Regions from separate parts of the Psychrobacillus sp. FSL K6-4615 genome, predicted to be linked through region 1. Evidence: riboswitches for the same ligand, from Rfam matches in the RefSeq annotation. Region 1 holds a riboswitch; the other holds the start of a gene.
What was found. A riboswitch is a leader RNA that binds a small molecule or an ion and turns the genes downstream of it on or off. The one in region 1 is predicted to bind S-adenosylmethionine.

Region 1 (12,460 bases):
TTTTTGACTCGCTTGATGAAGTTCCAAAGCAAGCCATTACGATGGGCATTGCTTCTATAATGAGAGCGAAATGCATTCTTTTAATTGCAGTAGGAGAAGAGAAAAGAACTGCGATTGAAGCGTTATTAAAAGGAGATGTAACGGAGGATATTCCGGTTACACGGCTTTGTAATCATCCCAATGTTATTGTGTTAACTGATTTGCAAATATAATAACGACTAAAAATAGCATAGTTACAAGTAGCGTTCGAAGAGTCCATTTTCGAACGCTTTTTTGTATGTATGAAGAAGCAGTGTTTATTGTAAATACATAATGAGAAATAGAAAGAAGGAATTTTCGGATAATTGCAGAAGTAGGTATAGATGAGTTTGTTTATAAGGAGGGAATTACTATGGAACGAAATACTTCACTAGACTATGCCCAAAAATTAGATGAGCAAGATACTTTAAGGATGTATCGACACGAATTTTATATCCAACCAAATACCATTTATATGGATGGAAATTCCCTTGGGTTACTCTCTAAGCGAGCAGAAAATTCAGTATTAACCCTACTAGATTCTTGGAAAGAATATGGAATAGATGGCTGGACAAAAGGGCAGTATCCTTGGTTTTATTTCCCTGAGTTATTAAGTGAGATGTGTGCTCCACTAGTAGGAGCCTCAAAGGACGAAGTAATTATAACGGGCTCTACAACGGCAAACTTGCATCAGTTGGTTGCTAGTTTTTATCGACCCGAGGGAAAGCGTACGAAAATAGTTGTGGATGAACTAAATTTCCCATCTGATATATATGCTATTAGTAGTCAGCTGTCCTTGCATGGATTGGATGCTAAAGACCATATGATAATGGTGAAAAGTCGAGATGGCTATACGTTAGAGGAAGAAGATATTATTAATGCGTTGACCGATGATGTGGCTCTAATAGTACTACCTAGTGTGCTATATCGAAGTGGTCAAGTATTAGACATCCAATTGCTCACGGAAGCGGCGCATAAGCGCAATATTATTATTGGTTTTGATTTGTGTCATTCAATAGGATCTGTACCACATGAGTTAGATAAATGGGATGTAGATTTTGCTTTTTGGTGTGACTACAAGCATCTGAATGGTGGACCTGGCGCAACAGGTGGCTTATATGTGAACCGTAAGCATTTCGGAAGAAAGCCTGGATTAGCAGGGTGGTTTGGGTCAGATAAAGAGAAGCAATTTGATATGTCTACCCAAATGGTACCAGCAGTTGATGCTGGTGCGTATCAGATCGGGACTCCTCATATACTAAGTAGTGCACCATTATTAGGTTCGCTAGAGATGTTCCAAGAGGTTGGAATGGAAGCGATTCGTGAAAAATCATTAAGGCTTACCGATTATCTGATGATGTTAATTGATTTGGAGTTGGGTGAGTATAATTTTGTCGTTTCTAATCCGCGTGAATCAGAAAAGCGTGGGGGTCATATCTTTTTAGTGCATGAAGAGGCGGCACGTATATGTAAAGCGTTAAAAGAGCATCAAGTCATTCCCGATTTTCGTTCACCTAATGGTATTCGCCTGGCACCAGTTGCATTGTATAACTCGTTTGAAGACGTTTGGAATACTGTGCAGATGTTAAAAAGGATTATGGAGGAAGAGCTGTATAGAAAATATGAAAACAAACGTGATGTCGTTGCTTAATAAGGAGGGATGATATGCAAGATGAAAAGAAGGAAAGTGGCATTCATACAGATTTTAGCAATGATATGACGTATGGAGAATATTTGCAACTGGATAATTTATTGTCTAGTCAGAACAGATTATCTGGACATCATGATGAAATGCTGTTCATCATTATCCATCAAGTTAGTGAACTTTGGATGAAGCTTATCCTACATGAATTGACTAGTGCCATTCATGCTATTCAGGCTGATAAGATGCAATCTGCCTTTAAAATGCTAGCAAGAGTGACGAAAATTCAAACACAAATTATTCAAGCTTGGGATGTTCTTTCTACATTAACACCGGCAGAGTATCTAGAATTTCGAGATAAGTTAGGCAAGGCTTCTGGATTTCAATCTTTTCAATACCGACAAATCGAATTTGCTCTTGGCCATAAGTCCAAACATATATTAAAGATTTACGAGCAGGATGAAGAATTGCATAGAGAATTAGAAACTGCTTTTCTTGCACCGAGTATTTATGATGTTTCGATTCAAGCATTAGCTAGAGCGGGGTTTCCGATAGCTCCTTCATTATTGAATCGAGATTATTCCATTTCGTATGTGGGAGATGAATCAGTAGCCAATGCATGGAAGGAAGTTTATCAAAACGTCGATCAACACTGGAATTTATATCAACTAGCAGAAAAGCTAATAGACGTGGAAGACTGGCTTCAACAGTGGCGCTTTCGTCATATGAAAACGGTTGAAAGAATAATAGGATTTAAGAAAGGCACTGGGGGATCTTCCGGTGTGAATTATTTACGACATGTGTTAGATCATCGTTTTTTCCCGGAACTTTGGGATTTACGCACTAATTTATAGGGGGTCACGGATATGAATAAGGAATGGATCGATATTACACAAACTATCTCTACTAGAATAGCTACATGGCCAGGAGATACACTCTTTGAATATGAACTAACCGCTACAAAGGATGATGGTGGTGCTGCAAATGTTGGGACGATTACAGCAAGTTTGCATACTGGAACACATGCAGATGCCCCATTTCACTATGTAAGTGAAGGGAAAACGTTAGATATGCTAGACGTTAATATGTATATTGGTCGTGCCAAAGTGGTGAGTGTCGTTGGGGCTACGGAAATTGGTAGGGAGGAGTTAGAAGGGTTTGATCTAACAGGTGTAGAACGTTTGCTTTTAAAAACAACGAATACTGCATCTCCTGAAAAATTTCCAGACAGGATTAACACGTTGAAGGAAAATATTGGACCTTTTTTAAAGGAAAAGGGTATCTATCTCATTGGCACCGACCAACCGTCCGTGGACGGTATCGAAAGTAAGGAACTATTAGCTCACCATTCGCTGTTTAACAACGATGTATTTATAATTGAAAATCTTTTGCTCGAAAATGTAGAACCAGGTGATTATGATTTAATCGCTCTGCCCTTGAAAATTGAAGGGGCAGATGGAAGTCCCATACGAGCTGTGTTAAGAAAAGTATAATACCAAGGGTAGATATAGCACTTAGAAATGCTAGTCTATCCATTTTTTCTTTTGGTTCTATTAAGGAGGAGCTTGAATGAAAAGATTTTTATTTATTTTCCTTTCAACGGTAATAGTTGGAGGTGTTTTTTATATGGGCATGGATTATCAAATGCGATTAAGAGAAAGGTCAGCGATAGTATTTGATATTAAACCTTTTATAATATTTACAAGTATTTTCTCTATTTTTATGGGAATGTTGTTACGATTACCTAAATTGATCATAGAAATTAAAGATAAAAAGAGATGGTCGATTGATTGGGTAAAGGTCCTTGTAATTGGAATCCCATCTATTTATATCGCTATGATTCGGCTTCTGGCTATTGTTTATGGAAAGAATTTGTTATTTTTCAATGAAGTAATGCTATTAGGTGATTTTACATTCACGTATATAGCAGGAGTTATATTTGGCTATGTTTTGTTAGACAGTCTGAAAAGCAATGATTCATCAAATGATAAGGGTAAATTAGCATAATAGTGAATTCAGTCGATAAAAAAGCCTTGTTATTATACAAGGCTTTTAGTTTGACGACAAAGGTATTTTTATAAACGGTTATGAATAGTAATAAATGTTCCTAAGGATGTTTATTCATCCTATTAAAAGTAAGATATTGAATTCTCTATTGGAACTGTTTATAAGGCAAGGTCCACCACGAAGACTCCAGTGGTAAAAGCTTGAGCTGAAGACCCCGCAGGAACGTAGTGACGAGGAGGCTGAAGCCAAGCCCACGGAAAGTGAAGTGGTGGGCCTTGCCGAGTTTAATATTCAACTCTATACACCTAGAATTGAATTTGTCTACAGTCTGAAAGCCTTGTTATTATACAAGGCTTTTACTAATGGAGATTGTTTCTTTAGAATTAGTTTTTCTCTATTTGTTCATAATTTACCTTCTCGTAGTGAGGTAAATCATATCCGATAATTTTAAAAACGCTTATACTAGTTATATGAAGTGAAATAAGGAGTGGTTATGTTGAAAAGAATAGTAGTTATAGGCGGAGGCATTACAGGCCTTTCAACGATGCATTATTTGCAGAAACTCAAAAAAGAAAAGTCATTAGATATAGAGTTAGTGTTAGTTGAAGCAAATGAGTATTTAGGTGGTAAAATCCATACCGTACTGGAGAATGACTTTATCATGGAGGTTGGGGCAGATTCAATCGTTGCAAGAAATGAATCCATCATTCAGCTAATTGAAGAGCTTCAACTAGAAGATGAAAAAGTGTACAACTCAACAGGCATTTCATATATTTACACAAATAATGAGCTCCATGCGATTCCTGCAGATAGTGTTTTCGGTATCCCTGCAAGTATCGAGTCGTTAAATAGCAGTACGCTAGTATCCGAATTAGGGAAAAAAGAAGCGTTAAAGGATTTAGAAATACCAAATGAAACTTTCACAAAAGAAAGTTCTGTCGGATCATTTTTAGAATATTTCTTAGGGAAAGAATTAGTGGAAAAACAAGTTGTTCCTGTGTTATCTGGCGTATACTCGGGGGATCTAAATAAGCTTTCTATCGCTTCAACATTGCCATACTTAATCGATTATAAAAACAAATACGGCAGTATAATGAAAGGGTTAGAAGAAAACAAAGCGCAATTCCAGGCCTCAGCAAATAAGAAGTTTATTTCCTTTCAAAACGGACTTTCTACACTTATCGATCGCTTAGAGGAAGTGCTAAGCCAATCAACAATTATTAAAGGTGTGGCAACGAAGAAAGTAGAGAAGAAAGATGATTATTATTCGATTTTATTGACTAACGGAGAAACGATTGAAGCGGACAGTGTAGTGCTAGCAACTCCTCATAACGTGGCGCAAGTAATTCTTCAGGATGAAGAGTTGGATACGGACTTTAACAAATTGAAAAATTCCTCCCTTATTAGTGTATATCTTGGTTTTGATATTCCAGACGAGCAGCTCCCAGCGGAGGGAACTGGTTTTATCGTTTCGGAAAATAGTGATGTGAGATGTAATGCATGTACGTGGACAAGTCGGAAATGGACGCACACATCAAAAAATAATCAGTTATTAGTTCGTATGTTTTATAAGAGTTCGAACCCGGCTTTTGAGAGTATGAAGAACATGAGTGAAGACGAGCTAGTGGAAGTGGCGCTTCAAGATATTGAAATGAGCTTGAAATTAACAGGCAAACCTGAAGTCATAGAAGTAACAAAATGGAACGAGCAAATGCCGAACTATCATTTAGCGCATGGAGATGCGATTCAATCATTAACAGCTAAAATGGCAAATGACATGCCAAATGTCTTGTTAGCTGGCTGTTCTTATTACGGAGTTGGGATTGCGGCTTGTATTAAGAATGGCAGAGAAACTGCAGAAAAAATCATAAATTCAATAGTACAGTAAATTACGGGACCAAAATTCACTTTTGGTCTTTTTTTTATGCGGAAAACAGAATAGTTGCGTATTTAATGGAATTTACAATTTCTTTTATTGTGCTACGATGCGGGTGGGGGTGGTTGGTTGCTTACAAGAATAGATACAAGAGAATACAATTTAGTGGGCCTACAAATGTTAGGGGAACGATTAAATGATACACATCCGCAAAAGGAAATAATTATTGCAAAAGCAAGGGCGGCAAAAGCTGGTTTGCAAGGAGAAAGAAGAATAAGGGACGTGTTTGCAAAATATACATTTCCATTTGAATACTTTCTCGTTGAAAGTGTAGGTTTGAATTCAAACGGTAAATTTCAAATGGATGCTATCTTTCTGACACCTTATTTTTTAGTTATTCTTGAAAGTAAAAATATTAGTGGTAAATTATTTTTTAAACAAAATCCTGCATTATTAGAGCGTGAAACAAATGAGGGGAAAATTGATGTTTTTGAAAGCCCAGAAATTCAATTGTCGCGAAATATTTATTTACTTCAAGAGTGGCTAGGTGAACATGTATTGCCTATCCCAATCCACGGAGTAATTGTTCTGAGCAACCCGAAAGTGAGAGTAATTGAACCTCCGAAAAAACATATTGCTATTCTTCCGCAAACGATCCCAGTCTATTTACGCAATCTACCTCGTGAAACTATGTATTATAATTCAACCCAGATGCAAAAGTTTAGTGAAAAAATAGTAGTCGACCAACAAACCTACATTCCTTTTCCAATGTGTGCACGCTGGGGTATTAAACCTGAAGACCTGATAAGCGGGGTACGATGTGAAAAGTGTAATTTTCATGGAATGGTAAAAAGGAAAAATGGTTGGACTTGTCCTATCTGTGGTCATTTCGATAAGATTGCTCATGAAAAAGCAATAAGGGATTGGTTTATGCTAATTAGCGATACGATAACGAACAAACAATGTAGAACCTTTCTCCATTTAGAATCAAGCGAGATTGCCCACAGACTACTACAATCAATGAATCTAACCCACACAGGAACCTCTAGGGATAGAAAGTATAAATGGACTTGGTAAAAGGAAACACCCGAAAGTTTGTTAGAATCACCTGAATGTAGACGATAATCACCAGAATATACTCAAAAATCACCCGAATATAGTGTGAAATCACAGGAATAACTCAGCTCAACCCAGTTCTTCCGAAAATATAGAAAGTTCAAAATATAACTTGACGCTTTAGTTGAATAAAGGTACGATATGTCTAATTAGAAAACTGAATAGTGAAATTCTTATCAAGAGAAGCCGAGGGACTGGCCCTACGACGCTTCAGCAACCAGCCATTCATTTGGTCAGGTGCTAAATCCAGCAGACTTTGCAAAAGTTTGAAAGATGAGAAGGTGGTATCTTGCATACTAGTAAAGCCTTCTTTTCATAGAAGGCTTTTTTATATGGGAGGATGAATGCACTATGAGTTTATTGGAGAAGTTACAGACGTCAATACTGACAGCAGACGGGGCAATGGGGACACTACTGTACTCTTATGGAATTGACTATTGTAATGAAGAGTTAAATATTCAAAAACCGGAAATTATAGAGAAAATCCATCAGGATTATATTGCGGCCGGAGCAGATATTATTCAAACGAATACATACGGAGCAAATGCTATTAAGCTTGCTCGCTATGGACTAGAAAATCAAGTGAAAGAAATAAATGAAGCTGCCATTCAAATTGCGAAAAGAGCTGCCGCATCTGGAAACCAATTCGTCCTCGGGACTATTGGGGGGATTCGAGGAATTCGAAAAAGTGATGCTACACTCCAAGAAATTATTCATTCACTCGACCAACAAGCAATCCAATTGTTGGCGGGAGATCCAGATGGTCTATTACTTGAAACCTATTATGATTTCGAAGAGCTAAAGACTACTGTGACTTATCTTCGTACACTTACCGATATTCCGATAATAGCTCAAGTGTCTATGCATGATCCGGGTATTTTGCAAAATGGCTTACCTCTAAATGATGCGCTGCATGAGCTTGAAACAATTGGAGCCAACATTGTGGGAGTCAACTGTCGACTAGGTCCACATCATACAATTCAAGCATTTGAAGGAGTAAAGCTGCCAGAAAAGGCATTCTTATCTGCTTATCCAAATGCGAGCTTACTGGATATAGATGAAGGACGCATAGTTTACGAATCCGATGCTGAGTACTTTGGTAAAGCTGCATTATATTTGAGAGATGCAGGAGTGTGCTTAATAGGTGGTTGCTGTGGAACGACTCCAAAGCATATTGAAGCAGTGAAAAGACATATTGGGCATTTAACCCCTATTACCAATAAAGTAGTAGAGACAAGAAAGCCTATTATTATTCAAGATGCTAAGCCAACTAATACCCAAGCTCTACATGAAAAAGCGAAAACAGAACGGACCATAATTGTTGAATTAGACACTCCCCGTCATCTCGATACGACTACATTCATGGAAGGTGCAGAAAAGCTATATGCAACTGGAATTGACGCGGTGACAATGGCGGATAATTCATTGGCTTCTCCACGAGTTAGTAATATGGCGATGGGTTCGATGTTAAAACACCAAAAAAATATTAGACCACTTGCTCATATTACGTGCCGTGATCGTAATTTAATTGGTCTTCAATCTCATTTGATGGGATTGGATGCGCTTGGAATCCATGACATTCTTGCAGTTACTGGAGACCCGACTAAAATTGGGGATTTTCCTGGGGCGACAAGTGTTTATGATGTATCAAGCTTAGAACTGATTCAACTGATCAAACAATTAAACGAAGGTATTTCTTTCTCAGGAAAGTCGCTACGGAAAAAGGCTAACTTCTCTGTAGCAGCTGCTTTTAATCCGAATGTTCGTGTGCTGGACCGTGCAGTGAAGCGACTAGAGAAGAAAATTGAGTGTGGGGCGGATTATTTCATCACACAGCCTGTCTATTCGAAAGAAAAAATCCATGAGATTTACGAAGCGACCAAGCATTTATCAACCCCTATTTTCATCGGAATTATGCCACTAACCAATAGTCGAAATTCTGAATTCCTTCACAATGAAGTCCCAGGCATAAAATTGTCTGAAGAGGTGCTAGAGCGTATGCGTTTATGTGGAGAGGATAGAGAGCGAGCTACTGCAGAAGGTATTCAAATATCGAAGGAATTAATCGATACAGCAGCGGAACTATTTAACGGAATTTATATTATTACACCATTTTTCCGTTACGACATGTCTCTAGAATTAATTCATTATATTCAAGAGACTGACCGGGAGAAAGAGAGAGGATTCAGCTATGTCCAAACATCTAATTGAGCAGCAGCTCCAACAAAGAATACTAATTATTGATGGTGCAATGGGAACGATGATACAAAATGCGGATCTTAGCCCTGAAGACTTCGGAGGGGAAGAATACGACGGTTGTAATGAGTATTTAAATATCGTCAAACCAGATGTTATTGAACATGTTCATCGTGAATATTTAGCTGCTGGGGCTGATATTATTTGTACGAATACATTTGGTGGAACCCCAGTCGTGTTAAATGAATATGATCTTGGTGCTCAGGCACATGATATAAACTTTCGAGCAGCCCAGCTAGCTAAAATATGTGCAGATGAATTTTCTACATCTGACTGGCCACGATTTGTAGCTGGGGCAATAGGGCCAACGACTAAAACACTATCGGTTACTGGTGGTATTACGTTTGACGAACTTACAAACGACTTTTATGTACAGGCAAAAGCTTTAGTAGAAGGTGGAGTAGACGTTATTTTACTAGAAACGAGCCAGGATATGCTGAATGTGAAGGCTGCGACAATTGGTATCCAACAGGCTTTTACTGAGCTAAAGATAGAACTACCTATTATGATTTCTGGAACCATTGAACCGATGGGAACGACACTTGCAGGGCAGAGTATTGAAGCATTCTATATTTCCATCGAACATATAAAGCCACTTTCTGTTGGATTGAATTGTGCTACCGGACCAGAATTTATGACCGATCATATCCGTTCGTTATCTGAGCTATCAGATGGATATGTTAGCTGCTATCCTAATGCTGGCTTACCAGATGAGGAAGGGCATTATCACGAATCTCCTGAATCACTTTCTAAAAAGCTGAGAGGCTTTGCGGAAAAAGGGTGGTTGAATGTTGTTGGTGGATGCTGTGGAACTACTCCAGCTCATATTCGAGCAATACGAGAAGCGGTAAAGGATCTTTCACCACGTAAACCCGTAGAAGCAGGTCATGGGCATGTAGTATCAGGGATTGAGCCTCTTCAATACGACGAAACGATGCGGCCACTCTTTATAGGAGAACGAACAAATGTAATTGGCTCTCGAAAATTTAAACGTTTAATCGTAGATGAAAAATTTGAGGAAGCCTCTGAAATTGCTCGGGCACAGGTAAAAGGTGGAGCTCATGTTATCGATATTTGCCTAGCAAATCCGGACCGCGATGAACTAGAGGACATGACTAACTTTATGAAAGAGGTAGTGAAAAAAGTTAAAGTGCCACTTGTTATTGATTCGACTGATGAAAAGGTAATTGAAGTTGCACTGAAATATTCCCAAGGAAAAACAATTATCAACTCTATTAATTTAGAAGATGGAGAAGAGCGGTTTGAAGCTGTAATGCCTTTAGTGAAGAAATACGGTGCTGCAGTTGTAGTTGGCACAATTGATGAGATAGGAATGGCGGTTACAAGACAGCGAAAGTTAGAAATCGCAGAACGTTCATATGATTTATTAGTTAATAAATGGGGGCTTGCGCCAGAGGATATTATCTTTGATCCACTCGTATTCCCAGTCGGAACAGGTGACCAACAATACATTGGATCAGCAGTAGAAACGATTGAAGGGATTCGCCTCATTAAAGAAAAACTGCCAAGAGCACTAACTATTTTAGGAGTAAGTAATGTATCCTTTGGTCTTCCGCCAGTTGGTCGCGAAGTATTGAATGCAGTCTATTTATATCATTGCACGCAGGCTGGTTTGGACTACGCGATTGTAAATACCGAGAAACTGGAGAGATATGCGTCTATTCCTAAACAAGAAATCGACATGGCCAACGAGCTTTTGTTTACGACGACTGACAAAACACTTGCTGATTTCACTGATTTTTACCGAGATAAAAAGAAAGAAAAGACCGAAGATGATATACCCAAAACTGTACCAGAACGTCTTGCCTATTATGTTATTGAAGGGACGAAGGAAGGACTTATCCCGGATTTAGAAGCAGCACTTCAAATGTATGATGCACCACTAGATGTTATTAATGGTCCATTAATGAAGGGCATGGCTGAGGTAGGGCGACTGTTTAATGACAATCAGTTAATAGTTGCAGAGGTTCTTCAAAGTGCGGGAGTGATGAAGGCTTCTGTTGCATATTTGGAGCAGTTCATGGAGAAAAAAGAGGATGACTCTGGTAAAGGGAAGATCGTCCTTGCGACTGTAAAAGGCGATGTACATGATATAGGTAAAAACTTAGTTGATATTATATTGAGTAATAACGGATATAAAGTAATCGATGTTGGGATTAAAGTAACTCCAGCCACGTTAATAGAGGTAATCCGGAAAGAAAAGCCTGATATGATCGGACTTTCAGGGCTCCTTGTAAAATCTGCGCAGCAAATGGTCATCACTGCTCAAGACTTTAAAGAAGCGGGTATTGATGTGCCAATATTAGTAGGTGGAGCAGCACTTTCTCGTCGTTTTACTGAGACAAAAATTTCCACTCAATATGATGGGCCTGTTCTATATGCGAAAGATGCCATGCAGGGTCTAGACTTAGCCAATCGATTACAAAATAAAGAAGATAAAGAAACTCTATTAGTAGAACTTAGTGTTCAACAGGAAAAACGAAAAATTGCGGAAGCTAATCGCTCGGCCAAACAAGCGGTAGCTGTTTTAGAAAAACCAGTGAAGACAGTAAGTGAGGATGTTCAGGTATACATTCCAAAGGATGTTCGTAAACATGTATTAAAGGATTATTCAGTTGCGCATTTGCACCCATATGTAAATATGCGAACATTAATAGGCCATCATTTAGGATTAAAAGGGTATAGTGAAAAACTATTAGCAGAGAATGACGGGCGTGCAACGGAATTACATGAATTAGTCACAGGATATTTGCAATCTGATATATTGAAGCCACAAGGAGTATATCAATTTTTCCCTGCTCAGGCAGATGGCAATGATGTCATTATTTATGACCCGACCGATGGTAAAACAGAAATCGAGCGCTTTACATTCCCACGTCAATCCGTCGTGCCATTCCTGTGTTTAGCAGATTATATAAGGTCTGTAGACAGTGGAGAAATGGATTATGTAGCGCTGATGCTAGTTACTGCAGGACATGGAGTTCGTGCGGAAGCAGCTATACTTAAAGAGCAAGGGAAATTCCTAGAGAGCCATGCGTTACAGGCAACTGCACTTGAAGTAGCAGAAGGATTTGCCGAACGCATTCACCAAGAAATCCGAGACCAATGGGGATTCCCAGATGCAACGGAATTCACCATGCGCGACCGTTTTGCTGCAAAATACCAAGGCCAACGCTTCTCCTTCGGCTATCCAGCCTGCCCGAATCTGGATGATCAAGCAAAGCTATTTGGTTTGATAAAGCCTGAAGTAATTGGAGTAGAGCTTACAGAAGAGTTTATGATGGAACCGGAAGCATCAGTTTCTGCCATCGTATTTGCTCATCCGGATGCAAGATATTTTGTAGTGGATTAAAGATTAACCACTGCCAACTGACTTGGCAGTGGTTTTTTAATAGCTAATCGGTTAAGAAACACTTAATATCTGCGGAATCAATCGATGATCCACTAAAATCAATCGATGATGCTCCATAATCGATCCACCGAGTAAGAATATCGATCGATAGCGACCGATAATCGATCAATCA
Region 2 (12,460 bases), 2.9 Mb from region 1:
GTGTCAAAATGTAGTTCGACGTACCATTTAAGATCCCTTGGATTCTTTTCACTGAGTTAACTTGTAATAGATTTTTTAATGTCTTAATAACTGGAACTCCGCCGGCTGTTGTTGCTTCATAGCCTATAAATACTCCACGAGACTTTGCACGCTCATGTAATGGAATACTATATTTGGAGAACATTACTTTATTTGCTGTTATTACATGACATCCTTTATCAATCGCTCTACATAAGTAGTTATATGCCGGTTCCTCATTTACAATTGCCTCGAATACCACTTGGAGTCCAGGTATATTAATAATATCCTCAAAGTTATCAGTTACTAACACACCAGGTGTAGCCATTCTTTCTTTTCCAACATTGTTTACGAGGATCGCACTAATTTCTAGTTCTAATCCTAAAGACTTTTTCAGATCTTCTCTTTTTTCATTTACAATGTTGTAAATCCCTTGCCCGACTGTTCCGAAACCTAGGATTGCTGCTTTTATCGTCGCCATGCTATCTCCTCCAACTGAATTTGCACAATTGAGTTCCAATTTGCTTCAATTTGTAAAATCTAATCGCATTCATATACGAAGAACTATTTTACATATTGTAGCCCATTTTTACTCAATTATCAATAAAATTCTATCTAGAGAGGACATTTGTTTTTCCCACAAGTACTTTATCAAGGGCAGACTGTAAATCCTCAACCGCCTCTAGTCCAACAGACAAGCGAATTAAGTCTTCTGTAACGCCCGATTTCACCAAGTCTTCAGGAGTTAACTGCTGATGTGTTGTAGATGCAGGGTGGATTATTAGCGATTTAGCATCCCCGACATTAGCTACATGCGACCAAATCTCAATATTATCGATAATATTACGACCTGCCTCTTTACCACCTTTCACTCCAAAAGTTAGGATGGAACCAAAACCATTCTGTAAGTACTTTTTAGCAAGCTCATGGGAGGGATGACTTTCTAAACCTAAGTAGTTAACCCAAGTTACTTCTTCGTTACTTTCTAAGTACTCCGCAATTTTTTGAGCATTTTCATTATGCTTTGGTACGCGTAAATGAAGTGTTTCTAGTCCTTGTAAAAAGGAAAAAGCTGCTTCAGGACTTAAAGTTGGACCAAAATCACGAAGCAATTGAACGCGTAATTTCACTGCAAATGCCACGTTTGGAACGTCAATTCCATATCTTAGACCATGATAGGTCACATCCGGTTGTGTGAATCCTGGAAATTTCTCGGAGTCCCAATTGAAGTTTCCTCCATCTACTACAACTCCACCAATCGTAGTACCATGACCACCAATCCACTTAGTCGCTGAATGAATTACGACATGAGCACCGTACTTAATAGGGTTCGATCCATATGGAGTAGCAAATGTGCTATCTACAAGTAAAGGCACTCCTACTTCGTTAGCAATGGCTGCTACGTTTTCTATATCTAATACATTTAAGCTTGGGTTTCCTATAATTTCTCCAAAAAATGCTTTCGTTTTATCTGTCACAGCAGCTCGGAAATTTTCTGGATCCGTAGAATCTACAAATTTCACCGTTATACCATATCGCGGCAATGTATGAGCAAATAGATTAAACGTACCACCGTATAAATTCTCAGCAGCAATAATTTCGTCTCCTGCTCCTGCAATGTTTAATATAGAAAATGCGATAGCTGCCATTCCTGAAGAAAATGCAACTGCTGCCGTTCCCCCTTCTAATAATGCAATTCGTTGTTCAAATACATCCACAGTTGGATTCGTAATACGTGAATAGATATTACCTGTTTCTGCAAGAGCAAATAGGTTTTGTGCATGTTCTGTATCTCTAAATACAAAGGATGTTGTCTTATGAATGGGTACTGCTCGTGACCCAGTCACTGGATCTGGTTGTTGGCCACCGTGTAAAAGTAGTGTTTCTTTTTGTAGATTGGTCATTTGAATTCCTCCTAAAATGTAGTTAGATGGACGCTTATGGAGGCGAGGGAGGATTAGAACAAACAAAAAACCCTCTTCAATTAAGAAGAGGGTGCAAATTCGCATGTTCCTCCTCTTATCTTCCAAATTCAATTTAGAATTTGTAGGATTTAGCACCTTTCCAAGTTGAGAACTTGTTGGTTGCCGGGCATCGTAGGGCCTATTCCCTCCGCCACTCTTGATAAGAGTATTAGATTTAGTTTTCCATCTTGTTACACAGTATAGATTTCTACCAATCTATTTGTCAATACTTTTTTGAATAATTAAAAAACATATACTTTAAAATTCTGAAACTTCTCATCTTTTCATTCGTTTAATATATTGAAGTTAATGGGGGTGAAAAAAATGCTCATTCCGATGATTTGTATCCTTGTGATCAGTTATCTTGTTGGGTCCATTCATGGTTCTAAAATAGCTCAGTATCTGAGTGGGGTAAATATTAAAAAAGAGGGTTTAAAAAATTCTGGCGCCTCAAATGCAGCTGTTGTTCTTGGTGCAAAATATGGCATTTTAGTTGCCATAATTGATATTTTAAAGGGAGTTATAGTCGTAATTGGGACGGGTTTTTGGGTTTCACAGTACGCACATTTTTCGATAGTGGAACAGGACATCCTGCTATATAGTGCAGGTGCTGCTGTAATACTTGGACATAACTTCCCTCTTTACACTAAATTTAAAGGTGGTAAAGGTACTGCATCCCTTATTGGTGTACTACTTGCTCTTAGCTGGCCGCTTGGTTTAATCGGACTTATATTATTAATCGGAACTACATTATTAACGGACTATTTATTAATTGGTGTGTTTGTTTTTTACTTTGTTTTTATCGGTGCATCCATTTGGTTTGCAGAAGGAGTAGGGCCAATGGCTATTGCCGGATTTCTATTTTTGATGGCTGTTGTACTACATCTCGAGAATTTCCGTCGTTTAATGCGAAAGGAAGAGATGAGAATCTCCACTTTCTTAAGTAAGAAGAAACCATCTGTATGAAATGAGTGAATATCATGAAGAAGAAAATGAGGTGGATCGTGCTTATCCCATTAGTAGTGATTGTTTCTAGTGGAATTGGGATATGGGTTCTCACGAGTAATTGGCTTGAGAGTGGTCAAAATCCTAAAGCAGATGGCACCAATCAATATGCTATTGTGCTTGGTGCCAAAGTGAAAAAAGGGAATATCCCTTCTTTTGCTTTACAATATCGATTGGACGCTGCTCTTGCGTATGCCCAAAAATATACCCATGTAAAATTAGTACTTTCAGGTGGACGAGGTCCCGATGAAGATATCGAAGAGGCCGTGGTGATGAGAGATTTTCTATTGGAAAATGGCATAGCCGAAGATCGACTCATCTTAGAAGACAAAGCCACCTCAACATATGAAAATCTACTGTTTTCACAAGAATTACTACCCAGTAATATCGACTCCGTTACCCTTATAACAAGCGACTACCATTTACAACGATCCAAAGTACTAGCAAGTAAAATAGGATGGAAATCAGATGTCGTGGCTGCTAAAACTCCCAAAGTGGTTGAATTCAAGGTTCGTACGCGAGAACGTGTCGCGTTGTTAAAGGCATATATTTTGGGGAATTGATTGTTACAAATAGAAGGGTATTAAGTAATTATCGTGTTATCTTCTTGATACCCATCTTTTTACTATTCCATAAAATTCATATTAGCTATGATACCCTTCTTCACCGTAAGGTTGTAGTTTTTCTAACCATTTCTCCAATAACCTTTCTAATTCTTTTTTGCCTACCCTACTTTCAGTTTCCTCTTTTTTAATAATCTCCATATGCTCTATGTCAAAATTATCTTTGCCGAACTGAGTCCAGTCCTTTTGCAGATTTTTATTTGAATGGAGTCCGTTTTCTAATGTAAATTTAACCCCATTCAACGTTTTAAAATTAGGTGTAGAAGCTACATACTTTTTACCGTTTCGTTTGTTTGTGATGACGTAAATTCCGCCCTCGATTTTAATTTCTTTATATTCTTGTTTTAATTCTTTTTTGCGATCCATTTATATTCCATCCTTCTATTTAGTTTTTCACCCAATACGCACTACCATCGTCTTGTCTGTCCAAAAATCCATACTCTATTAAGTAACGTCTTAATGTTACGAAATCCTCATAAACATTCTTTAGTACATGATTTATTTCTTTCTCTGTGTAAGTTTTTCCTTTTTCAAATCTTTGGATCAGAACTCTTAAGGTTGCTAGTTTTTGCTTTTCTTTCCTCGGAAATTTCATAAGAGGTCCATCTATTCCGTCTGGGAAGAATTTACTTTCGATATCTTTTTGTTCTTCTTGCGTGATGTTATACCGATCGTCCACCATCGTTGCAGTCTTATGAAGCGGTAAAAATGTCGGTGCATGATTGTCTTTTGCCTTTAACAATTCCATCATCGCTAAAAACACTTTTGCTTGTCGCTCCTTTTCCTTTAATACGAAACGATGATTTCGAATCGTAGAAGAGCTTCCAATTCCTAACTCTGTTTGTATTTCTGCATCACTTCTACCCTCATAAAAGAGGCGTAATAGGCTATTTTGATGTTCGGTTAAGCCAGTAAATTTTTTGTTAAGCCCTATTAGATATTGAAAAACAGAGTCATGCTCCATTTCAATATGATGCTTCATGAATTTTTCTGCTTCATATAACATATTATTCTTTGGATAAATGAATCCCTTTTCAACTTTAAAACCGCACATAATACATATATACATTTCGTCTTCTTCAGCATACCCTGACTTTAACTGTTCTGAAGAGGCACTCCAAAGTAATTCTGACACTTCCATATACAAACACAACCAATCTTTGTTTATTAATTTACAAACATTATATAATAACGTTTGTAAATCATCAATATGTAAAAATGCGGTTGCAATTTATCTGAAAATAATAAACAATATGAATAAGGAGTTTCGTAAAGCGAAACGATAGAGAGGGGAATTCCATTGGTTACATTTAACGATTATGAATATAAACGTCCAAATTTAGAACAAGACAAATCTACATTTAGAGAGTTATTAACAAAATTTAAAGAAGCTTCTTCTGTAGCAGAACAGAATGAAGCAATTGAGAATATCAATGCATTTCGCAATGATTATTCTACACAAGCAAACTTAGTTTATATTCGTGCATCTATCGATACTAATGATGAGTTCTATCAAAAAGAGCGTGATTATTTTGATGAAACGAATCCTGAAATTGAAGAGATGATTACTGAATACTACAAAGCGTTGGTCGAATCACCTTTTCGAGATGAACTGGAGGATAAATGGGGCAATCAACTATTCGATTTGGCAGATTATCAGATTAAGGCATTCTCACCGGAAATTATCTCTCTTATGCAAAAAGAAAATAAACTTGCATCCGACTACTCGAAGCTAGTTGCTTCCGCACAAGTAGAATTTAACGGGGAAACATTAACACTTGCACAGTTGGGACCATATGCTGAATCTACCGATCGTGATACTCGTAAAAAAGCAAAAGAGACTAGTAGTGGATTTTTCCATAAAAATGAAGCGAAATTTGATGACCTTTATGATCAACTAGTAAAAGTACGCCATGAAATAGCAACAACTCTCGGGTACAATAACTTTGTAGAGCTCGGCTATATTCGTATGAACCGTATCGACTACAATGCAGAGATGGTAAAAAAATTCCGTGATCAGGTCCGTGATTTTATCGTTCCTGTTGCAACTAGACTTTATGAGCGACAAGCAAAACGCATAGGCGTAGACAGTCTGAAGTATTATGATGAGCCTTTTAACTTCTTAAGTGGGAACGCAACACCACAAGGTTCTCCGGAGTGGATAGTGGAAAATGGGAAGAAAATGTATGAGGAGCTTTCTCCTGAAACTGCTGAATTCTTCCAGTTTATGATTGATCGTGATTTGATGGATTTAGTTGCAAAAAAAGGGAAAGAAGCTGGAGGTTATTGTACATTCATCGATAACTATGAATCTCCATATATTTTCTCTAATTTCAATGGAACATCAGGAGATATTGATGTATTAACGCATGAAGCAGGTCATGCTTTCCAAGTATATACAAGTCGTAACATAGGTATCCCGGAGTATGTTTGGCCGACTTTTGAGTCCTGTGAGATCCATTCGATGAGTATGGAATTCTTTACATGGCCTTGGATGGAATTATTCTTTAAAGAGCAAACCGACAAATATAAGTTTTCTCACTTAAGCAGTGGACTTCTGTTTTTACCTTACGGAGTTGCAGTGGATGAATTCCAGCATGCGGTATATGAAAATCCGGAGATGTCTCCCGCTGAGCGTAAGGCTGCTTGGAAGAAGATCGAGGAAATTTATTTACCTCATCTTGATTATGATGGAAATAGTTATTACGAAGCTGGTGGATTCTGGCAACGTCAAGCACATATTTATGCTAGTCCATTCTATTATATCGACTATACACTAGCTCAAATCTGTGCATTCCAATTTTGGAAACGCTCAAGAGAAGATCATGAAGCTGCTTGGAAGGATTATTTACATCTTTGCCAGCTTGGAGGATCGAAATCATTTACTAAATTAGTAGCAGAAGCGAATTTAATCTCTCCATTTGAGGATGGTTGTGTAGAATCAGTCATTGGTTCAATTGAGGAGTATTTAAATAGTGTGGATGACTCTGCATTATAGGTATTGAAAGGAGTTGGAGAATATGAATCCAGCTGGTTTTTGGATAAGATTTGGTGCTAGTTTATTCGATGGCATTATCATGGGGGCGCCGCTAGCCATTATTAGTTATCTTATATTTGGGGAAAGTGATACATGGTTTACTACTATTGGGTCGTATATATATTTCATATTGCTACCTGTCGTTTGGACTGGATACACTGTAGGTAAGAGAATTCTTGGGATTCGTATTGTGAACTTAGATGAGACTGATGTTAGTTTTTGGACAATGATTAAACGACAATTAATCGCTGGTCTTATTTACGCGTTAACATTTGGCATTGCTGGTATTGTTAGTGCCTTTATGGTTGGGATTCGTGAAGATAAACGAGCAATTCATGATTTTATAGCAGGAACTTACGTAACTTTCTATCCACCTTGGAAAGAATAGTATTTAGAACAAGCATTCATTAGGATGCTTGTTCTTCTTTGATTTCCTTAAATTTCTATAGCTTTCTTACTCAATGAGTTTCTGATATATAAGCAGAAACTCATTTTTTTATCTCTTACATTACTTTTAGTAATCAAATATATTGCGTTTAGTTAATAACTATATTATAGTAAGTTACGTTAAGTAACTTAAATGGAGGATTTTTTTATTATGAAGAAGCAACAACTTGCAACACTTATTTTACGTGTCATGTTTGGACTTATGTTCTTAATACATGGCATAGCAAAATTCCAAGGTGGTATTTCAAATACCGTTGGATATTTTGAGTTCCTTGGTTTACCAGGATCTCTAGCATACGCAATTGCGATTATTGAATTAGTCGGTGGAGCATTACTGGTAGTTGGACTTGGAACACGAGTAATTAGCGGGCTATTTGCGGTAATAATGCTAGGAGCAATTTTCTCAGCGAAATTATCATTCGGATTATTAGGCGATGGTGTATCCGCTGGATACGAATTAGAACTAGTCTACTTGGCTATCGGTATTTACTTTGTCTTAGTTAATCCAATTAACTTATCACTTGATGAAAAACTGGCACAAAAAAATAAGTAAAGATTTGGGGTATAAACATGAGCTTTATGAAAAAAATATTCGGATTAAATTCAAATGAAGAGCAAACAGGAGGAAATGACATGATGAAAATTGGTATCGTTTTAGGAAGTACACGTGAAGGACGCGTTAGTCCTCAAGTTGGAGCATGGGTAAAAGAGTTAGCCGACAAGCGTGGAGACGCAGAATATGAAATTATTGACATTGCAGATTTCAAATTACCTCTATTAGGTGAAGCAGGCGGCGACGCATCAGGTGCAGCAGCTTGGTCAGCAGCCATTGCAAAACAAGACGGATTTGTATTCATCGTTCAAGAATACAATCACTCAATCACAGGAGCACTTAAAAATGCTTTAGATTATTTACGTGAAGAGTGGAACAACAAAGCAGCAGGAATCGTATCTTACGGTTCAGTAGGTGGGGCTCGAGCAACCGAGCATTTACGTGGTATTTTAAGTGAATTACTAGTAGCGCATGTACGTGTACATCCAGCACTATCTTTGTTTACAGACTTTGAAAATGGTACAGACTTCAAACCAGCAGCAGTACAAGCTGATTCAGTAAACCAAATGCTAGATCAAGTTATCCCTTGGACAACTGCCTTAAAAACTGTACGCAAGTAATTAAGCAACGCTTTACAAGAAGTTTAATTTTTGATTAAAAAGACTCATCCTCTCGATGAGTCTTTTTTGTACAACTTTTTAATCTTCCTTATTTCTCCACTTATTCTTTTATTCTTCAAATATAGGAAATACCATATATACCAAGTTCACTAATTCCTCGCTATCGCGTTCAATGTTTGAACTAAATGAATGTTCATGTCATCAACGGACTCTTTAAAATTACTTCGATGCCATTCAATAATTAAACCAATTATTGCATTTGTCATAAAAGAATATACAAATTTTTTAGATTCATCATACTCCCCTATTTTACTATCTTCTATAAAATTCGAACGGATTGCATCAAAAAACATGTAGTAGTATGTTGTAGACACATTGTCTGATAAAATAATACGGTAAAAGTCTTCGTACTTTTTGACATGGTGAAAAATACGAACTGTTTTTGGATCTAGATTTTTGTAAACTGAAGACTTTAATTGAAGTGCAGAAATGTATTTATATGGTTCTTTATAAGATTCTTGCAAATCTAAAATGACCTCTTCAAAAAATTCCTTAAAAACATCTCCAACCTCCTCATAGTGGAAGTAGAAAGTCCCCCTATTTACACCGGCTTGTCTACAAAGCTCGGACACATTAATATCAGTCAGACTTTTGTTTCTTAATATATGAGTTAATGCTTGATAGATAGCTTTTTTTGTCTTCACGACTCTTAAATCTTTTGTTTTCAATAATATCTCTCCTTATCAAACACTTATTGCAATATGTGTTTGATATTGCACAACTATTGCGATAACTGTTGATTGAATACGTTTTCATTTTAAACTATACTGTTATTGTACAACTGTATAATAACATATGAGGAGGAAATAATTATGAGATTACAAGACAAAGTAGCTATCGTTACAGGCGCGGCTTCTGGGATGGGGAAATCTATCGCTGAGGCATATGCAAAACAAGGCGCAAAAGTCGTTGTTTCCGACTACAATTTAGAAGGTGCAGAAACTGTGGCAGCAGCCATTAAAGCAGCTGGCGGAGAAGCAATCGCTAACCGTACAAACGTAGCAGTACTTGCTGATTTAGAAAACTTATTCGCTGAAACAAAAGCAGCATTTGGTAAATTAGATATTTTAGTAAATAACGCTGGGATCATGGATGGAATGGAGCCTGTTGGTGAAATTACTGATGAAAAATGGGATCAGTTATTCGCAGTAAATACTACTGGCGTTATGCGTGCAATGCGTATAGCAACTAACATTTTCTTAGAACAAGGACACGGAGTATTCGTTAACAACATTTCTGCAGGTGGATTACGTGGTGCTCGCGCAGGTGCAGCATACACAGCATCTAAACATGCAGTGTCTGGTTTAACTAAAAATACAGCTTATATGTACGCTAACTCAGGGATTCGTTGTAACGGAATCGCTCCAGGTGGCGTCATGACTAATATTCAAAATTCTATGACTAGCCTTTCTGAATTCGGTATGGGTCGTCAGCAAACAGGTAGCGGTACTATGCCACGTGTCGGTCAACCAGAAGAAATTGCACAACTTGCAGTATTCTTAGGTTCTGATGAGTCAAGCTTCGTTAATGGGCAAATTATTGCCGCTGATGCTGGTTGGACTGCTTACTAATAAATAAAGCTCAACTTCCACAAGACAATACCAATCAGAAATACAACCAGTTGCCCTATTCACTATGGCAGCTGGTTCTTTTTTTTATTTAGATTCGCATACAATGTGGAGGAAGTTTTATCTTCCGTAACGAATTTAATAAGAAAGGGGAGTGTTTGTTTTATGTGGAGCAAAATTATTGGGGTTTTAATTGCAATTATGGGTATTATTTATATTTTTTTTATTCCAAGTGACCCTGTATCGACAAAGATTATTTTTAAACTTATTCCGATGCTACTTATTATATTGTTTGCTTCTCTACAATCTGGAGGAGAAACTAAAAAGTACAAGACACTTATTTTAATCGGACTCACTGTATGTATGTTTGCTGACGGATTAATCTATTGGTTTATAGTCGGACTTATAACCTTTTTGATCGGACATATTTGGTATATCTTCGCATTTAGAAACATCAAACAAACATCCATTCCGAAATGGGCAATCGCATTGCTATTAATATACGGGTTATCAATGGTAATTTGGTTAGCTGGAACACTTTGGTCTCAAGGAGATACAGTGTTAGCGCTTGCAGTTATTATTTATATTACAGTTATTCTGACGATGGGTTGGAACGCTTTCCAAACTGCAAACAAATTTGTTATTATTGGGGCTATTTTATTTATCTTTTCGGATTCAACCCTTGCTATTAATAAATTCATAATAGATATTCCTTTCTCAGATGCACTTATAATGATTTCTTATTACGGAGCTCAATTTATGTTTGCTCTTAGCATTCATTATTCCGCAACTCGAAAGAATCTGTTAAAATAAGAACTAGCTTTACAAATCGAAAGGAGATTTAATCTCATGAAAGAGACTTTAATAGAGCGACTAGTGCGCTATGCAAAAATAGATACACAATCCGATGCTTCAAGTACAACATGTCCAACCACTGAAGGTCAATGGGACTTACTCCATGAGCTGAAAAAAGAATTGACTACAGTTGGTTTAGAGGAAATTACATTAGACGAAAACGGTTATCTTTTCGCCACTTTACCCGCTAATACTGATAAAGAAATGCCAACAATCGGTTTCTTAGCTCACGTAGATACAGCTACAGATTACACGGGAAAAAATGTAAATCCACAGCGAATCGATAGCTATGACGGACAAGATATTACTCTCAATGAGCATACTGTCATGACTGTTCAAGACTTCCCTGAATTAAAAAATTATGTTGGTCACACACTATTAACTACAGATGGTACTACGCTTCTTGGTGCCGATGATAAAGCAGGAATTGCCATCATTATGACGGCAATGGAATATTTTATCCAACATCCAGAAGTAAAACACGGGAAAATTCGAGTGGCATTCACACCAGATGAAGAAATCGGGCGTGGTCCTCATAAATTTGATGTGGAAAAATTCGGAGCAAACTTTGCCTATACAATGGATGGTGGTCCATTAGGAGAATTACAATATGAAAGCTTTAATGCAGCTAGTGCCAAGGTTATTACAAATGGGAAAAGTGTGCACCCAGGCTCTGCAAAAGACAAAATGGTGAACTCCATTACAATGGCTACAAAATTTCAATCTCACATGCCAACAGATGCAGTACCTGAAAAAACCGATGGATACGAGGGTTTTATACATCTGATGAATATTAATGGCGATACAGAAAAAACAGAGCTTAGCTATATTATTCGTGACCATGACCGTGAGAAATTTGAAGCGAAAAAACAATTATTCCTAGATACTGCTGAAAAGATTAAAGCAGAATACGGAGCAACTGCTATCTCTGTAGAGTTAAACGATCAATACTACAATATGGGTGAAAAAATCACACCTGTTATTGAAATTTTAAATGTAGCAAAAGATGTGATGATTGCTTTAGATATAGAACCACTTATTATTCCAGTACGTGGAGGAACAGATGGCTCACAGCTTTCCTATATGGGAATGCCTACACCTAATGTATTTACAGGTGGGGAAAACTACCACGGAAAATACGAGTTCATCTCTGTAAATGATATGGCAAAATCAACAGAAGTTGTAAAGGGTATTATCCAGTCGTTTGAACAGCAGGCTTAAGCAGGTGCTAATATGCGCGAAATATTACTAGGTATTTTAGCCTCCCTATTTTTTGCAGTAACCTTTATACTTAATCGTTCTATGGAAATATCTGGGGGGAGTTGGATTTGGAGCTCCTCCCTTCGATATTTCTTCATGCTGCCTTTTTTATTCATCATTGTCTACTATCGAAAAGGTTTATTTGAAACCTATAAAGAAATAAAATCTGCACCTGCCGCTTGGTTTCTATGGAGCTTTGTAGGATTTGTATTATTTTATGCACCGCTCACTTTTGCAGCAGCTTATGGACCTGGCTGGTTAATATCTGGAATGTGGCAATTCACGATTGTTGCTGGAGTTTTACTTGCGCCATTATTTTTGATAAAAATGGAAAACAGAATCATTAAACAAAAAATCCCGGTCGTCTCATTATTTATTTCCCTACTTATTTTAGTAGGAATTATTCTTATACAAATTCCAAATACAGATACAGTTAATTTGCAAATGATT

Region 2: linked by a shared signal. The riboswitch ahead of MKX53_RS00935 (O-acetylhomoserine aminocarboxypropyltransferase/cysteine synthase family protein) and the one ahead of MKX53_RS15190 (bifunctional homocysteine S-methyltransferase/methylenetetrahydrofolate reductase) in region 1 are both predicted to bind S-adenosylmethionine.

The regions. Positions count from the first base shown of each region.
Region 1 covers NZ_JBBOYQ010000001.1:3,030,419-3,042,878, reverse strand. Annotated here, with positions in the region: gene MKX53_RS15225 (glucosamine-6-phosphate deaminase) at 1-212, shown strand, start outside; gene kynU (kynureninase) at 392-1,669, shown strand; gene kynA (tryptophan 2,3-dioxygenase) at 1,684-2,514, shown strand; gene kynB (arylformamidase) at 2,527-3,153, shown strand; gene MKX53_RS15205 (hypothetical protein) at 3,230-3,667, shown strand; gene MKX53_RS15200 (protoporphyrinogen oxidase) at 4,164-5,555, shown strand; gene MKX53_RS15195 (nuclease-related domain-containing protein) at 5,673-6,620, shown strand; SAM riboswitch class I at 6,830-6,939, shown strand; gene MKX53_RS15190 (bifunctional homocysteine S-methyltransferase/methylenetetrahydrofolate reductase) at 7,011-8,870, shown strand; gene metH (methionine synthase) at 8,851-12,288, shown strand.
Region 2 covers NZ_JBBOYQ010000001.1:172,408-184,867, reverse strand. Annotated here, with positions in the region: gene MKX53_RS00940 (homoserine dehydrogenase) at 1-499, opposite strand, end outside; gene MKX53_RS00935 (O-acetylhomoserine aminocarboxypropyltransferase/cysteine synthase family protein) at 630-1,922, opposite strand; SAM riboswitch class I at 2,035-2,149, opposite strand; gene MKX53_RS00930 (glycerol-3-phosphate acyltransferase) at 2,307-2,948, shown strand; gene MKX53_RS00925 (YdcF family protein) at 2,963-3,550, shown strand; gene MKX53_RS00920 (GIY-YIG nuclease family protein) at 3,632-3,976, opposite strand; gene MKX53_RS00915 (DUF2087 domain-containing protein) at 3,996-4,751, opposite strand; gene MKX53_RS00910 (M3 family oligoendopeptidase) at 4,911-6,608, shown strand; gene MKX53_RS00905 (RDD family protein) at 6,622-7,035, shown strand; gene MKX53_RS00900 (DoxX family protein) at 7,246-7,647, shown strand; gene MKX53_RS00895 (NADPH-dependent FMN reductase) at 7,665-8,267, shown strand; gene MKX53_RS00890 (TetR/AcrR family transcriptional regulator) at 8,417-8,995, opposite strand; gene MKX53_RS00885 (SDR family oxidoreductase) at 9,140-9,898, shown strand; gene MKX53_RS00880 (lysoplasmalogenase) at 10,061-10,708, shown strand; gene pepT (peptidase T) at 10,745-11,971, shown strand; gene MKX53_RS00870 (DMT family transporter) at 11,984-12,460, shown strand, end outside.